3 regions of the Micromonospora zhanjiangensis genome follow, and region 3 is predicted to be linked to each of the others. Evidence: riboswitches for the same ligand, from Rfam matches in the RefSeq annotation. Region 3 holds a riboswitch; each other region holds the start of a gene.
What was found. Region 3 has a riboswitch for S-adenosylmethionine ahead of ACFOX0_RS30455 (ABC transporter substrate-binding protein). Riboswitches for the same ligand answer to the same signal wherever they lie in the genome.

Region 1 (5,608 bases), on a different contig from region 3:
GCCGCGCTCGGTGATCGCGGTCAGCGCGCGGGTCAGCGTCTCGGCGTGCGCGGCGTAGAGGGGATGCGGGGTCTCCGTCATGCCCGCCATCATGCCCCAGCCGGCCCCGGGCCAGCACCTCAGGCGCTGCCGCCCGGGATCGTCAGAGCGTCAGCTGCCAGTCGGTCCAGCGGTCCACCGGCCGGAATCCGATCGCCTCGTTGATCGAGATCATGTGCTCGTTGTCGGCGGCGTTCCAGGTGTCGACGGACCGCAGGGCCGGCTCGTTCGCCATGGCGTACCGCAGGTTTTCGATCTTCAGGAGGGTGCCGAGCCGGCGCCCGCGGTGTGCCGGATCGACGATGGTGATCTGTTGGAAGGCGTGCCAGTCCGGGGTGGCACCGACGTCGATGGTCGTCCAGGCGACCAGCCGGCCGGTCGCCTCGTGCCGCGCCGCCGTGTGGTACGTCCGCCGGCCCGCCGCCACCCGCGCCTCGGCGATCCCCCGGGCGCGGGTCGCGTCGATCTTCTCCGGCTCGTAGTCGAGTTCGCCCGTCGGCGCGTCCAGCAGCAGCCGACCGTCCAGGTAGGCCAGATCGGCGAGGTACTCCTCCGGCGGGATGCCGGGCCAGCGGACGGTCCGGTAGTCCCCGGCCCGGGACCGCGCCTCGGCGAGCTGCCGGTCGAGGGCGACCTCGTCGAGCCCGGTGGCGTCGAGCCGACGGCGGACGTCGACCAGCGCGGCCGTCGCGCCGACCGCGCGGGCGAACGCGTCACCCGCGGGATCGCGTTCCGGGCCGTCCGGCAGGGTGCCGGCGGTCTGGCCGATGATCCGCTTCCGACCGAGGTCACCCATCAACCGGACGACCCGCCGGTGCAGGGCCCGCCCGACGCCCCGGCGGCGACTCCCGGGCCGGACGTGCACCTGCACCACCGCCATCGCGGTGTTGTCCGCCTGGGGGAGTTCGAGTTCGGCGAAGCCGACCGGTTCCCCGTCGAGCCGGGCGAGCAGCCAGCGATAGCCCGTCACCGGCATCGGATGCCGCAGGCCGCCGAAGAAGCGCTGCCGGCACAACGGCGGAAAGCCGGGCAGGTCCGCCGCGAGACTCGCGGCCTTGATCTCGTACGCCCGCTCGAAGCTCGTGTGGTCGTCCTGCCGGATCGAGTCGACGGTGATGTCCATGGGGCGAGGGTGCCCCGGGGAGCGGTGGGACCGCGAACGATTTAGCCGTCGGCCGGTCGGGAAGAAAGGGTCGACCTCGGCGTCCGGGTCGTCACCTGCTTGGTCGGGAGGGCGATCGCACAACGCCTCCGGCGCTGGGTCGTAAGAACTTCAAAAGTCTACGGCGATGCGCCCTCCCGCACGGAGCATCTTGCGTTGCGCAGTTGCGTCCGTCAAGTCCCCGGAAGGAGTTTTCTTCTACTGACAGCAAATCCCCAGCTACCAACCGCAGCAAAACGTGGAAGTTTCAGCCCAGCAGTCCTGCGTCCCGTACCGCCCGCAACGAAGCCTTTACCCGATGGGACGGTCCCACCTGGCCGGCGACCGCGTCGATCGTCTTCAGCCCCTCACCGGTGTTGTAGACGACCGTCTCCCGGGTCGGGTCCAACCGGCCGGACTCGACGAGCTTGCGCAGCACGGCGACGGTGACCCCGCCGGCGGTCTCGGCGAACACGCCGGTGGTCCGGGCCAGCAGCCGGATCCCCGCCCGGATCTCGTCGTCGTCGGCGTGGTCCATCCAGCCACCGGTACGCCGGACCGCCTCCAGCGCGTACAGGCCGGCGGCCGGGTCGCCGATGTTCAGCGACTTCGCGATGCCGGTGGGCCGTACCGGGGTGACAGTGTCGGTGCCGGCGTGCAGCGCGGTCGCGATCGGGTTGCAGCCGGTGGACTGCGCGCCGAACACCGTCCAGCCGCCGTCCGGGGCGGTCGCCAGTCCTATCTCGACCAGTTCGCTGAACGCCTTGTCAATCTTGGTGAGCAGCTCGCCGCTGGCCATCGGGACCACCACCTGCGCCGGGATCCGCCAGCCCAACTGCTCGGCCACCTCGTAGCCGAGCGTCTTGGAACCCTCCGCGTAGTAGGGCCGGACGTTCACGTTGACGAACGCGGTGTCCTCGAACTCGTCGGTCTCCACCAACTCGCCACAGAGTCGATTGACGTCGTCGTACGACCCGTCGATGGCGACCAGGTCGCCCCCGTACACGGCGGTGGTGATCACCTTGCCCGGTTCCAGGTCGGCCGGGATGAAGACGATCGACGGTACGCCGGCCCGGGCCGCGTGGGCGGCGACCGAGTTGGCCAGGTTACCGGTGGAGGCGCAGGCGAACCGGGTGAAGCCGAGCCCGCGGGCGGCGGTCAGCGCCACCGACACCACCCGGTCCTTGAACGAGTGGGTGGGGTTGGCGCTGTCGTCCTTGACCCACAGCGGGGCGTGGATGCCCAACTCGGCGGCGAGTCCGGTGGCCGCCACCAGCGGGGTGAGCCCGGGGTCGAGGGTGATCCGACCGGCCGGGTCCTGTCCGGCGGGCAGCAGCGGCGCGTACCGCCAGATGTTGTGCGGCCCGGCCTCGATGTCGGCGCGGGTGACCCGGGCGAGCGCCGCCGGGTCGTAGCTGACCTCCAGCGGGCCGAAACACTCGAAACAGGCGTGCTGCGCGACCAACGGGTACTCGGCGCCGCAGCCGCGGCAGACCAGGCCGCGGGCCGGTCCGGCCGCGACGCGGCCGGCGTCGGCGCGCTCGTCGGAGGTGGCGTGGTGGGATCCGGATTCGATGATCGACGTCACGTCGAGGTCCTCTCATCTTTCCCCGCATCGCGATCTGCGGCGGGGACGGAATTGGCACCTGTCCCGCTCTCGCTCTGCGTCGAGCCGGCGGGGTGGTTGCCGGGGCGTCATCGGGCCGTATCCCTCAGCCCCTCTGGATGAGGTATTCAGTTGTCCCGGCCGAGTTTACGGCGCATCCGCGGGCGCGCCGAGCCGCCGTCCCACGCAGTGGGCGGCAAGTCGAGTGGTCCGGCTCACGCCGGCCGGCGTCGGCCGACCGCCGGCCCGCGGCACCACCTCGACGGTCCGGCCGAGGGCGGTTGCTTCGTGGTGCCCAGCGCCGCGCCGATCCGGGACAGCGCAGCTCCATGATCATTGGCAGTTTTTCCGTTGCCGAATCGGCGTGTCGTACGGAAAAACTGCCAACGATCATGGGGGCCTTGGGGCGGTCCGGGTGCGGGCGGGGTGGGTTCGGGTGATGATCGTGGTGTTGGTAGAGCCACCGGAGGTCGGAGGTGGGCGGGGTGGTCAGTCAGATCACGCAGTGGACGTTGGACGTGCGGGACACCGATCGGATGGCCGAGTTCTGGTCGCGGGTTCTGGGCTACCGGGTCGAGAAGGGCGACGACGGCTGCGCGAAGCTCTACCCGCCGGACGACGCTCCCCCGGGCACGCTCACCGTCTGGTTGCAGCGGGTCGACGCCTCCAAGGCCGGCAAGAACCGCAACCACCCCGACCTGAACCCGACCGACGGCGACGTCGAGGCCGAGGTCGAGCGGCTGCTGGCGCTCGGCGCCCGGCACACGGACGTGGGCCAGACCGACGCCGACCCGTTCGTCGTGCTGGCCGACCCGGAGGGCAACGAGTTCTGCGTGCTGCGCAACCGCACCCGGGAGGTCTGATGCTCAACGGTCGGCGTTCGGAGCTCGGACGTAAACGCCGCGCCCTTGATGGCCCTCGACCAGACCCTCGGCGCGCAGGATGAGCATCGCGGACCGGATGACCTGCGTGGAGACGTCGTACTTGGCGCACAGCTCGGAGGTCGACGGCAGTTTGTCGCCTGGCTTGCCGCCAGCCTGATGACGGCGGTGGGCGCGCTCAGGACGTACGCCGAGGAACTGACCGGTCCCGCGACCGGCTGATGCCTCCTTCCGGCCCTGCCCGACGCGGTGGTCGGAAGCGGGAAATGGCCCGGGGTGGCTGCCGGGCTCCGGTCGCGGCGGCCCGGGATCGCCTTCGACCGGCCCCGCCCGCCTCGGTGTCGCCCGGGCCGGTTCACCTGACGACGCGGTGCCAGATGTTGACGGCGTGCGGTACGTGACTGACGCTGAGCTGCTCCAGCTTGACGTTGCTGCCGCCGGGATGGTCGAACAGCCGGACGCCGTCGCCGAGCAGCACCGGCGCCACCAGGGTGAGGATCTCGTCAAGCAGGCCGGCCGCCAGGCACTGCCGGGCGACGTCGGCGCCGAGCACGTTGACGTACTTGTCCCCGGCCGCCGCCTTGGCCGCGGTGACGGCCTCGGCCAGGTCGTCGACGAAGGTGATGTCCGCCGAGGCCGGTCGCGGGTGATGGGTGAGCACGAACTGTGGTCCCTCCCAGCCACCGCCGAACGCCTTGCCCTCCCGCTCCTCGACCCCCTTGTACGGGTCGTCGCCACCGAAGGTGCGGTTGCCGACCAGGAGCGCGCCGATCCGTCCGATCAGGTCGTCCACCATCGGGTTGGGTCCGAGGTGCTCGGTGAGCCAGGACATGTCGCCACCGGGACCGGCGATGAAGCCGTCCAACGACATGGTGACCGAGTACAGCAGCTTCCCCATCGCCTGCCTCCTGCCGAGGGTGCCCGAGCGTCCCCTGGCGTTCTACCAGCGACCTGTCACATTCTCGTCGGCCCGAGAGCCGGTCGGCCGCGACGTGCGCCGCACAGGGCGTTCGCACACCACGTCCGGGCCCGGGTCGGTCGAACGCGACGTCCGATCGCCGCCAGCGGTCCGGGGCGTGTCGGGTCAGAGTTGGACGGCGCGCGAGCCGCGCGCGGCCCGACCCGGGCCGGAGAGATGGGATCGACGATGCATCGCGTGTCCGACACGAAAGTCTTCTACTTCGGCACCCCGGTGGTGCTGATCAGTTCCCGGAACGAGGACGGTGGGTTCAACCTCGCGCCGATGTCGTCGGCGTGGTGGCTGGGTCGGACCTGCGTGCTGGGCCTCGGCAACAGTGGCCAGACCACGGCCAACCTGTTGCGCGAACGGGAGTGCGTGCTCAACCTCGTGCCGTCGTCGCTGGTCGACGCCGTGGACCGGATCGCGCTCACCACCGGCCGGCCGGTGGTGCCGACCGGCAAGGCGGAGCAGGGCTACCGGTACGAGCCGGACAAGTTCGCGGTCGCCGGCCTCACCCCGCAACCGGCGGACCTGGTCCGGCCGCCGCGGGTCGCCGAGTGCCCGATCCAGTTGGAGTGCCTGGTCACCGAGGCGCACCCGATGACCCAGCCGGGGCTGTCCGCCACCGCCTTCCACGTGACCGTCGAACGGACGCACGTCGAGGAGGAACTGATCATCCCGGGTACGCACTACGTCGACCCGATCCGGTGGGACCCGCTGATCATGAAGTTCTGCGAGTTCTTCGGCGGCGGGGGGAACCTGCGTCCGTCGCGCCTGGCCGCCGGCTGGCGGATGCCGCACGAACTGCGACCCGTTCGGTGACGTGATCCGGAAGACCTCGGCAGGTGGGTGACCGGGTCGAGGTCTTCCGGATCGCACGGTCTGTCGTACCGGGGCGGGTCCGAGCGCGACCGGACCGTGGCCGCCTTCGCCGACCATCCGATGGACGGCCCGCGGACGGGCCGTCAGGCGGTGGCCGC
Region 2 (5,608 bases), on a different contig from region 3:
CGCGTACAAGAACTTCAAGGAGATGTGGCGGGACGCCCCGGACCTGGTCAACGCGATCAAGCCGGACACCCTGCCGGAGTCGTACCGGGTCAAGCTGAAGAACCCGGAGGAGTACCAGCAGATCAAGGACAAGTACAAGAACACCGAGGGCATCGACGAGATCGTCGACCAGCGCCAACTGCTGGAGAAGATCTTCAACATCCTCGGTGCGGTACAGCGGATGGCCCTGATCGCCGCCTCGGTGATGGCCATCGCCGCCCTGCTGCTGGTCGCCAACACCATCCAGGTCGCCGCCTACAGCAAGCGCCGCGAGGTCGCGGTGATGAAGCTGGTGGGCGCCTCGAACTGGTTCATCCAGGCACCGTTCGTGCTGGAGGCGGTGGTCGCCGGCCTGATCGGCTCGATCCTCGGCTTCGGCGCGCTGGCGCTCGGCAAGATCTTCCTGCTGGACGGCTCGTTGCGGGACCTCACCGACCTGCTGACCCCGATCAGCTGGAGCAGCGTCCTGCTGATGTTCCCGTTCATGGCCGGGGTCGGCGCGCTGGTCAGCGCCATCACCGCCTGGGTCACCCTGCGCTTCTACCTGCGCGTCTAGCTACCGTACGCCGCGTTCGGTCGCCGCTCACCGGGTCTCCCGGCGGGCGGCGACCGCCGTTTCGGGCCGTTCGGGGTAGCATTGCCCGGCTGTTCCACGACGCAGGAGAGGGGTGTGGCGCCGGATGCCACGGGAGAAGGGGCGTAAGGTCGTCGCCTCCAACCGCAAGGCGCGCCACGACTACGCCATCCTCGACACCTACGAGGCCGGCATGGCGCTCACCGGCACCGAGGTCAAGTCGCTGCGCGCCGGCCGGGCCTCGCTGGTCGACGCGTTCGCCCAGGAACGCGGCGGTGAGCTGTTCCTGCACGGGATGCACATCCCGGAGTACGTCCAGGGCACCTGGACCAACCACGAGCCCCGACGTACCCGCAAGCTGCTGCTCAACCGGCTGGAAATCGACCGGCTGCTCGGCAAGCTCAAGGAGAGCGGCCTGACCCTGGTGCCGCTGTCGGTCTACTTCAACGACGGTTGGGCCAAGGTCGAGCTCGGCCTGGCCCGCGGCAAGAAGTCGTACGACAAGCGGCAGGACCTCGCCAAGCGGGACGCGGACAAGGAGATCCGCCGGGCGGCCGGCCGGCGCGGCAAGGGCATGGAGTAACCGGTTCGCTCCGATCGGCCCGGCCGAGACGATCGTCACGTTCGTCCCGTTCGCGGGCGACGGGATATCCGGGATGAAGTCTGCCGGCCGAGGCGTTAGGCTTGGGGTGGTCGCCGCACCGGCGGCCGTGTCCAGGGGGTGACTGGTTTCGACTTTGTGCGTTGCGGCAGGGGAAGCGAGCCGAGGAAGCCGACGTCGTCTCGAAAATCGGTCGTCGGAAACCAATAAGCGCCAAGAACAATCGCGCTGACTTCGCTCTCGCCGCCTGAGGCGAGTAGCAAGTCTGTCGGCCTGGGAGTGCCTTCGACCCAGTTAGCCGGCATCAGCTAGAGGGCTGGCCAATCGGACCCGGTCGCGGGGTCCGTGCGGCGAGATCAATCAGCGACTGGGCCCGTCACACCGACTCGCTCGCGTGATCGGAGGGGCCGAGTAGAGGCACAGCGAGCTGCGCTCGGAGAAGCCCTGACAAGGCGGCGAAGGACCCGGGTTCGATTCCCGGCACCTCCACAAATCAGGCATACGGAGCGTCTTCGGACTTTCTGGGGCCTGTTACATACAGACCGTACGGTAGCGTCTTCCGGGATGCTGCCGTACGGGTGTTTCTGGGGTTCCCTCGGCTGAGCGGGATCGCGGTCCGTCCGGTCGCTTGGTAAGGTCATTCCAGGTCATGAGTGCCAGTGCGAAGCCCCGGCTTGCTGGCCGGCAACCCTCCGTCTCGTGGGTGGGGTGCCCCGGGTGATGACCCGGCCCGTTGCATGGTGCACCGAGCAAGCCGCGAACGGAGGGCTATGCCATTCCCGAATTCTCTGACCGCTCCTGTCCTCGAAGGCGACCTCGTCCGACTGGAGCCGCTGGATCATCGGCACGCCGCGGACCTGTCTGCGGCAGCAGAAGAGGACCGGAGTTCGTACCGGTTCACCTGGGTTCCAGCGGCAGCCGAGGTGGGTGCCTACATCGACGCGCAGCTGACCCGGGCGGCTGCCGGGACGCTGTTGCCCTATGCGCAGGTGGCGAAGGCGAGTGGACGTGCAGTCGGCGCGACTGCTTACTGGGACCCCCGGTGTTGGCCTGGCCGCGATGCGCTCTACGCAGTCGAGGTGGGCTTCACCTGGCTGGCGGCATCGGCACAGGGCACCGGGCTGAACGCGGAAGCGAAGCTACTGCTTTTCACCAACGCGTTCGAGGCGTGGGCGGTGGCCCGCGTCGACCTCAAGACTGACGCGCGTAATGAGATCTCCCGCAATGCGATCGAGCGCACGGGTGCCCGATTCGAGGGTGTCTTGCGGAGCTGGTCGCGGTCTTGGGCGCCGGGGGAAGAAGGGCTGTTGCGAGACTCAGCCATGTACTCGATTGTCGAGTCGGAGTGGGAGGCTTGCAGAGCCTTGCTGCAGACGCGGGTATCGACGGCAAGAACCGCTGAATCGAAGACCAGACGATTGGCCGAAAGAAGAGACCCAGCCGCACATCGGCACGAGCGTGCGCAGGCCGAGACGGTCGGTAGTGACGAGCCCCGCGGTCGTCGCCCATCACGTTGACGGAGTGCCGTTCGCGAAGCGCCCCGGTCCACCGACCGGGGCGCTTCGCCGTTTTCTCGATCCGGCCCGCGACGGTTTCCCCGGTCCCACCCGCCGACCCGTGTCGCTCCCGCCGACCGGCTCGCGGTTCCGAATCGCTGTCCGGTTTGTTACTGATGCGGCTGGCGTGGCCAATGAGCCAGATGAGCTGGCCCGCGGGTCTGGACCCCGGGCCGGGCCCGGCCCACGATCGGCACAGGGCGACAGGCGCGAACCCCGGAGGTGTGCCATGGTGACAGGCGCTGCACGACAACCGGCCACGATCCCCACCGCTGCGGACGACCGGTCGCTCCCGGCCTCCCGCCGCCTCCGGGCCGGCCTGCTGCCGGCCATCCGGGGGATCGAGCAGACCCTCGCGGCGCCGGCCGGCGACCCGGCGTGGCGGCACGGGCTGGCCGTCCGGCTGTGCACCCTGCAGGGCAGCTTCGCCGAGCACGTACGCGCCACCGAGGGGGCCGACGGCCTCTACGCCGAGTTGCTCGACCGCGCACCGTGGCTGGCCCACTCGACCCGGGCGCTGGTCCGCGAGCACGGTGCCGTGGCGGCGACCATCGGCGCGCTCCGCCGCCGTACGGAACTGCCCGAAACCGGGGTCGACGAGCTGCGGAACCGGTCGGTCGACCTGCTGCGGGCGCTGGCCCGGCACCGGCAACGCGGCGCGGACCTGATCCACCATGCGTACGAACTCGACCTGGGCGGCGAGACCTGACCTGACCTGACCGGGTCGGGTCGGTCGGGTTGGGTCGGTCGGGTTGGTCACAGGATGTCCGGCGCCTCCGGGGTGATCGGCACCGCTAGCACCGTCGGCCCGGAGGTCCGCGCCAGGCCGGTACGGACCGCCTCGGTCACCGCGTCGGTCGAGTCGGCGACGGCGGCGGCGCAGCCGTACCCCTGGGCGATGGCCAGGATGTCCAGCCCGGGCAGGTCCAGACCGGGCACCCCGGGCGTCCCTTCGTGCCGGGCGAACGCCTTGAGGATCGCGTACTGCCCGTTCATCGGCACCACGAACACCACCGGCAGCCGGTGCCGCGCCGCCGTCCAGAGGGCCTGCACGCTGTAGTGGAACGAGCCGTCCCCGATGACCGCCAGCACCGGCCGGCAGCGGCCGGTGTGCCGCTCGCCGAGGGCGATCCCGACGGCGGCCGGCAGGCCGAAGCCGAGGCCGCCGCTGGCCCCGGTGAAGAACGACGCCGGCCGGCGGGCCGGCAGGTACCGACGCAGCAGGCCGACATTGGACGGCGTCTCCGCGACCAGTACGCCGTCCGGCGGCCACTCCCGGGCCAGGGCGGCGAACAGCGCCTTCGGTGACAGCGGCACCCCGGCATCCGGCACCGGCGGCGCGGGCACGGGTGGCGGCAGCGGTCGGTCCGCGGTGGGCAGCAGCTCGGCCAGGGCCGCGCAGGCGAGCGCGGGGTCGCCGAGGACGCTGTCGCCCACCGCCGCCTGCGCCGCCTCCTCCGGATCGTCGGTGACGTGCAGCAGCCGGCTGCCGGCCGGCAGGTGCGGGCCGGCGACGTGCGGGTAGTACCGGAACACCGGCGCGCCGACGACCAGCACGGTGTCGTGCCCGGCCAGCCGCTCGGCCAGCGGCCCGGCGGCGAACGGCAGCGTCCCCTGGAACTGCGGGTGGTCGCCCGGGAAGCCGGCCCGCTCGGGGGAGGGCGCCGACCAGACCGGCGCCCGCAGCCGCTCGGCCAGGGCCACAGCCGCCGGCCACCCGCCGGCGCGGTCCACCGCCGCACCGACCACCAGTACGGGGTTGCGGCTGCCGGCCAGCACGTCGGCGAACTGGCGCAGCCGGTCCGGCTCGGGCGCGACCCGGTGACTGACCACGCGTACCGCCGGGGGTGGATCGGCCGGCTGCTGCCAGTCGTCCAGCGGCACCGAGAGCAGCACCGGGCCGGCCGGCGGCTGCACCGCGCTCGCGTACCCGCGCATCAGCGCCGCCGGGACGTCCCGCGCCCGGACCGGTTCGTAGCTCCATTTCACGTACGGCCGGGCCAGTTCGGTCGGCTGCCGGTTGGTGAGCCGGGGTTCGAGCAGCAGCATGGCGCGGGTCTGCTGGCCGGCGGTGACGACCAGCGGCGTCCGGTTGTGCCACGCGGTAACCAGGTTGCCCATCCCGTTGCCCACGCCGGGCGCGGTGTGCAGGTTCACATGGGCCGGCCGGCCGGTGGCCTGGGCGTAGCCGTCGGCCATCGCCACCGCGGAGGCCTCCTGCAGCGCGTGCACGTAGGTGAAATCGTCGGGAAACCCGCTCAGGAACGGCTCCTCCGTCGAGCCGGGATTGCCGAACACGGTGGTCATGCCCAGCTCGCGGAGCAGATCCAGGGTGACGTCGCGAACCGTGGCCATGCCGAGCCTCCCCGGTCGCCTCGCACCTGTCCCGTCAGGGGGAATCTATCCGTCGCGGGGGCGTCAAAACCCGCATACTGGACAAATTGCCCGGTAGGGTGGTGCGCTACCGGGGCCGACCGGTCCGTCGAGCCGGCCGGCCGGCGGCGTCAGGGCAGGTCGATCGGCAGGACGATGCCGTCCAGGCTCCGCGGACAGGCGCAGGACCGCTCCTGCGGCAACGCCGCCACGGTGCGCAGCAGCAGGTCCCGCAGGGTCGCGATGTTCTCCGCGAAGACCCGGAAGACGTCCTCCTGCACCACCCCGTGGCCCGTCTCGACGCCCGCGTCGTAGTCGGTCACCAGGGCCACCGCCGTGTAACAGAGGGCGAGCTCGCGGGCCAGCACCGCCTCCGGGTGGCCGGTCATGTTGATCACCGTCCCGCCGAGGTCGGCGTACCAGCGGGATTCGGCCCGGGTGGAGAAGCGGGGGCCCTCGACGACC
Region 3 (5,608 bases):
GGGCCAGGGCCCGGGCGATGGCGACCCGCTGCTGCTGGCCGCCGGAGAGTTGCCCGGGCCGGGCGTCCGCCTTGCCCGCCAGCCCGACCAGCTCCAGTTGCGCCCGGGCCAGCGCCTCGGCCTCGTCCGGTGGCAACCGCCGGATCTTGCGCAGCGGCAGGACGATGTTGCGCAGCACGCTCAGGTGTGGAAAGAGGTTGAACTGCTGGAACACCATCCCGATCCGCCGCCGCAGGGCATCCGGGTCGTCACCGAGCACACTGCGCCCATCCAGGAGCACGTCCCCCCGGTCCGGTTCGATCAGCCGGTTGATCGTACGCAGCAGGGTCGACTTGCCGGAGCCGGACGGGCCGATGACGCACGCCGTACCGCCGCGGGGCACGTCAAGGTTGACCCCGCGCAACACCCGGTTCGACCCGAAGGCCAGGTGGATGTCGCGGACGGCCAGGCTTACCGATCCGTCGCGCCGGGCCAGCTCCCGTTCGGCGCCGCCAGTGTGGGTATTGGTGTCGGTTCGCGTCATCATCAAGTCCTCGGTCCGGCGGGGAGCGGGTGCGTCGCCGCTGGTGCCGGCGCATCGTCGTCCGACTCTGCCTGTACGCCGGACGGCCGACCCTGGCGAAGCCGGCGATCCAGCCAGTTGACCGCGTGCGTCAGTGGCACGGTCAACACCAGATAGAACAGTCCGGCCAGCAGCAGCGCCGACTCGTTTCCGGTCGTGGCAGCGTGATCCTGGCCAATCCGGAACAGGTCCCGCTGGCTGGCTACCAGCCCGAGGAAGTACACCAGGCTGGAGTCCTTGATCAAGGCGATCAGCTGGTTCACCCAGGCCGGCAGGACCCGGCGCACCCCCTGCGGAATGATCACCAGCCGCATCGCCGCTCCCCAGGACAGGCCGAGCGCCCGGGCGCCCTCCAGCTGGGCGGCCTCCACGCTGAGGATCCCGGCCCGGAAGATCTCGCCGAGATAGCCGGCGGCGATCAACGAGAGCGCCAGGACGCCCAACGGGTACGGGTTGGGCCCCCAGACCTGCAACCCGAGCGGGGCCAGGCCCACCCCGATCAGCAGGATCGTCGCCGCGGCCGGCAGCCCGCGGAACACGTCGGTGTAGATCCGCGCCGGCCACCGTAACCAGCGGGTACGGGCGATGCCGGCGACGGCCAGCACCATGCCGAGCACTGACCCGAGCAGGGCGGCGGAGACCGACAGCACCAGCGTGTTGCGCAACCCCACGGCCAGCATCTCGGGCAGGGCCTGCCGCATGGATGACCAGTCGAAAAAGGTTGACCACAACGTACTCAGCGGATCCATCGATCTCTCTTCATTTCCCGCTACGACTTCGTTACCGCGTACCGGTCAGGACGCCGGCGTGGCCGACGCGACGGCGTCCGACGGGGAGGCCGGCCCGCTCTGTGCGGGGCCGGCCGGCGGCGCAACCGTTCCACTGCCCGGCTTGAAGTCCGCCGGGATCGGTCGACCCGGGTAGTACTGCGCCTGCAGCTTCGTCCACGTACCGTCCGCGATGACCTCGTCCAGGCCGCGGTTCAGCGCCGCACGCAGCTTGTCGTTGCCCTTCGCCACCGCGAACGCCGTCGGGGCGGGGCTCAACTGCTTGTCGGCCAGCACGACCTTGCCACCGCTGTCCTTTGCCGTCTTCTCGCCGATCTCAGCGGGGGCGATCCAGGCGTCGGCGGTGCCGGCCTTGATCTGGTTGAGCGCACCGTTGTAGTCCGGCACCCGGACCGGATCGAGGTGGTGACCGGTGGCGTAGTCGTCCTGTACGGTGCCCTGCACCACCACGACCCGCTTGCCGGTCAGCTGGTCGAAGCCCTTGATCGGCGATCCGGCCGGTACGTCCAGCCCGAAGTAGCCGAAGTCGTACCCGTTGCCGAAGTCCACGGTCTTCTTCCGGGCCTCCGTGATGGTGATGGACGAGCTGCCGACGTCGAACTTGTGGTTGTTGACCTGGGACAGCAGCGCCGAGAAGTCGGTGCCGACGAACTCCACCTTGAGCCCCACCTTGCCGGCGACGGCGGTGAGCAGGTCGTTGTCGAAGCCGGTGAACCTGCCGTCCTTGAGGTAGACGTTCGGCGGTGCGTCGGTCAGGGTGCCGGCCCGCAGCACGCCGGGCCGCAGCAGCCCGTACGGGTTGTCGGCCGAGGCGGCGTTGGAGGATCCACCGCAGCCGGCCAACGCCGTGGTGGCGAGGATCGCGGCCGCGGCGAGCGGAGTGAAGGTGGCCAGGAGGGAACGAGAACGCACGGGTGACTCCAGGGTTGATCGTGCGGTGGGTAGGCGCCACCGCCAGCGGGGCGGGTACGGGGACACCACCCCTCGGCGGCGGGTCCGCGAACGGCACCGCCGGATGAGGACAGCAGGGGAACTAGCTGGTCAGCGCGCTACGTACGGGCGACAGCCGGCGCCGTGCACGCGCATCAGGTCGATGTGCCGCCGTCGGACCAGCAGCGGCTGCACCGCTGCCGGCGGGGTCACGCCCAAGGCGACGGCGGGTCGCGGTGGTGCGCAGATGAGAGCAGACACGGGTCCTCCAGGGCTGTTGACCTGGAACCCAGGCCACGCTTGCGCCGGAACAACTCCGGCACCTGGTCTTCACCCGGGGCACCCCACCGCGGAGGAGGGTTGCCGGCCAGCGAGCCGGGGCTTCGCGCTGGCGCTCATGACCTGCTAAGAACCTAGCAGCCCGGACGGCGCCGCTGTCCAGCCGATATGAGGCGCCTCACGCAAGCCCGGCGGGTCTCGCGTGGGTGGCGACGTAGACGGTGTTGGCGCTCTCGCCACCGGTCAGGTGGTTGGCGAAGGTGACGACGTGGGCCCGTACGGTCCCGAACACCTCGGCGAGGGTGCCGGTGAACCGGTCGTCGGGCGGGTCGTCGGACCAGAGGGCGAACACCCCGCCGGGCCGGAGCCGGCTGGCGAGCCGGTGCAGACCGGCGGCGGTGTAGAACGCGGCGTGGCTGGGGTGCAGGACGTGTCGCGGAGTGTGGTCGATGTCCACCAGGACCGCGTCGAAGCGCCGGCCGGGCGCCTGCGGGTCGAGACCGGTGGGGTCGTTGACCGCGGCGAAGAAGTCCCCCCGGACCAGGCGACTGCGCGGATCGCCGGTGAGCCGGCTGGCCAGGGGCAACAGGCCACGCCGGTGCCAGGAGATCACCTCGTCGAGTGCCTCGATCACGGTCAGCGTCCGTACCCGCCGGTCGTCCAGCACGGCCGCGGCGGTGTGGCCGAGACCGAGGCCGCCGACGGCGACGTCGAGGTCGGCCCCGGGCAGCTCGGCCAGGGCGAGCCGGGCGAGTTCCACCTCGGCCACCGTGAACAGGCTGGACATGAGGTACTCGTCGTCCAGCTTCACCTCGTAGACGTCGACGTCGAGCGCCGGGTCCAACCGCCGCCGCAGGCTGATGGCGCCGATCGGCGTCTCCCGCCAGTCGATCTCCTCGAAGCGGCGTCCCATCGTCTCTCCTCGTTCTCGGCCGGTGGCCGGTCGGTCGCTGGTCGATGGCTGGTCGGTCAGTCGGCCGCCAGGAGGGGTTCGAGGGTCACGCCCGGTCGGCTGTCGGCGATGGAGCGCATTCGCCAACCGCTGGTGAACAGGGCCAGCAGCGCCCCGTCGCGCAGCCGGGTGAGCACCTCGGCGTCGGGTACGCCGAGCAGCCGTTCCTGGCTGGCCGCGTCGGTGCGGCGGGCCTCCCGGTACGGCAGGTGCTCCAGCTGGGTGGGCACACCGAACTCGGCGTCGAGGCGAGCGACGGCGACCTCGAACTGCATGGGGCCGACGGCGGCGAGAACGGGGGCCTGGTCGCCGCGCCGGTCGGAGCGCAGGACCTGGACGACGCCCTCGGCGTCGAGTTGCTCGACGCCGCGACGGAAGCGCTTGAACGTGGAGATGTCGGCGGCGCGCAGGACGGCGAAGTGTTCCGGGGTGAACGACGGCAGCGGGGGGAAGGCCACCGCCGGCCCGTCGTGCAGGGTGTCGCCGATGCCCAGCGCGGTCGCGTTGACCAGCCCGATCACGTCACCGGGATACGCCTCGTCGATGGTTTCCCGGCTGGCGCCGAACATCTGCTGCGCGTACTTGGTGGCGAAGGGCCGGCCGGTGCCCGCGTGGGTGACGGTCATGCCGCGGCTGAACCGGCCGGAGCAGACGCGCACGAAGGCGACCTGGTCGCGGTGGGCCTTGTTCATGTTCGCCTGGATCTTGAACACGAACCCGGCGAAGGGTGCGTCGACGCCGCGCGGTGTGCCGCCGGTGTCGACCCGGGGCTGCGGGGCGGGCGCGTGGCTGGCGAGCACCTCCAGGAGTTGTCGGACGCCGAAGTTGGCGACGGCGGCGCCGAACAGCACCGGGGTGGTGGTGGCCGCCATGAAGGTGTCCTGATCGTGGTCGGCGCCGGTGAGACCGAGCAGGTCGAGTTCTTCGACGGCGCGTTGCCAGTCCCCTCCGTACCGGTGGGCCGCCTCCGCGGGGGTCAGCTGTTCCTCGACCGCGGCGGTGGCACCGCCGGGGGTGCGCTGGAACGCGGTCATCTCCCCGGTGCGCCGGTCGACGACTCCGTGGAAGTGGCCGGCGGTGCCCACCGGCCAGGTGATCGGGGTGGGACGCAGGTTGATCCGCTGCTCGATCTCGTCCAACAGGGCGAGGGGTTCCCGCCCGGGTCGGTCCCACTTGTTGATGAAGGTGATGACGGGGATCCGGCGGGCCCGGCAGACCTCGAACAGTTTCAAGGTCTGCGGTTCGAGCCCCTTGGCCGCGTCCAGCAGCATCACGGCGCAGTCCACCGCGGTGAGCACCCGGTAGGTGTCCTCGGAGAAGTCGGCGTGGCCGGGGGTGTCGAGCAGGTTGACCACCAGGTCGCGGTAGGCGAACTGCAGGACGGCAGAGGTGATCGAGATGCCGCGCTGCTGCTCCATGGCCATCCAGTCGGACACCACGCCCCGGCGGCCCGCCTTGCCGTGCACCGCACCGGCCTCGCCGATCACCCGGGCGTGCAGCGCGAGCGCCTCGGTGATGGTGGATTTCCCGGCGTCGGGATGGGAAATCACCGCGAATGTGCGCCGACGGGCCGCCTCGGCGCCCACGGCGGTCGTCGTTGCCGCTCCCGGCACCTGCCACTCCCCGCTCACTCGACGCGGCACCAAACTACCCAGCTCGGGACGGCGGACGCCGCCCCTCGGCGGCGCCGTTCAGCGGGTCTTCTTCGTGGCCCGCTTCCGGGGCGGGGTCAACAGGTCGGCGATGGCCGCGATGGCCGACGGGACGAGGCGGTAGTACGCCCAGACGCCGCGCTTCTCCCGCTCGATCAGGCCGGCCTCGGTCAGGATCCGGAGGTGATGGCTCACGGTCGGCTGGGAGAGCCCGAGCGGCGCGGTGAGGTCACTCACCGACGCCTCCCCCTCCGGAGCCGCCTGGATCAGGCTGAGCAGTCGCAGCCGGGCCGGGTCGGCGAACGCCTTCAGCACTCCCGCGAGCCGCTCGGCATCGGCACGCTTGATCGGCTCGCCGGCAAGAGGCGAAATGGCGGGCGTCGTAGTCTGCAGTGTTCCCACATCTTGCATCGTTGCAGCAACACCACCGGTTGGTGGGTAAGAC

Region 1: it holds a riboswitch for S-adenosylmethionine, as region 3 does, so the genes downstream of both, thrC (threonine synthase) here and ACFOX0_RS30455 (ABC transporter substrate-binding protein) in region 3, are expected to answer to the same signal.
Region 2: it holds a riboswitch for S-adenosylmethionine, as region 3 does, so the genes downstream of both, ACFOX0_RS15710 (GNAT family N-acetyltransferase) here and ACFOX0_RS30455 (ABC transporter substrate-binding protein) in region 3, are expected to answer to the same signal.

The regions. Positions count from the first base shown of each region.
Region 1 is NZ_JBHSBN010000001.1:195,456-201,063, reverse strand. It holds gene paaN (phenylacetic acid degradation protein PaaN) at 1-81, opposite strand, end outside; gene ACFOX0_RS00930 (GNAT family N-acetyltransferase) at 143-1,162, opposite strand; gene thrC (threonine synthase) at 1,449-2,756, opposite strand; SAM riboswitch class I at 2,778-2,912, opposite strand; gene ACFOX0_RS00920 (VOC family protein) at 3,272-3,649, shown strand; gene ACFOX0_RS00915 (GntR family transcriptional regulator) at 3,653-3,781, opposite strand; gene ACFOX0_RS00910 (dihydrofolate reductase family protein) at 4,023-4,565, opposite strand; gene ACFOX0_RS00905 (flavin reductase family protein) at 4,815-5,450, shown strand; gene ACFOX0_RS00900 (DoxX family protein) at 5,594-5,608, opposite strand, start outside.
Region 2 is NZ_JBHSBN010000009.1:114,536-120,143, reverse strand. It holds gene ftsX (permease-like cell division protein FtsX) at 1-595, shown strand, start outside; gene smpB (SsrA-binding protein SmpB) at 720-1,196, shown strand; RNA gene ssrA (transfer-messenger RNA) at 1,331-1,706, shown strand; SAM riboswitch class IV at 1,860-1,976, shown strand; gene ACFOX0_RS15710 (GNAT family N-acetyltransferase) at 1,985-2,731, shown strand; gene ACFOX0_RS15705 (hypothetical protein) at 3,000-3,479, shown strand; gene mdlC (benzoylformate decarboxylase) at 3,527-5,125, opposite strand; gene ACFOX0_RS15695 (S-methyl-5'-thioadenosine phosphorylase) at 5,275-5,608, opposite strand, start outside.
Region 3 is NZ_JBHSBN010000036.1:11,965-17,572, reverse strand. It holds gene ACFOX0_RS30465 (amino acid ABC transporter ATP-binding protein) at 1-523, opposite strand, end outside; gene ACFOX0_RS30460 (amino acid ABC transporter permease) at 526-1,263, opposite strand; gene ACFOX0_RS30455 (ABC transporter substrate-binding protein) at 1,357-2,262, opposite strand; SAM riboswitch class IV at 2,572-2,683, opposite strand; gene ACFOX0_RS30450 (spermidine synthase) at 2,738-3,472, opposite strand; gene ACFOX0_RS30445 (peptide chain release factor 3) at 3,529-5,097, opposite strand; gene ACFOX0_RS30440 (ArsR/SmtB family transcription factor) at 5,203-5,574, opposite strand.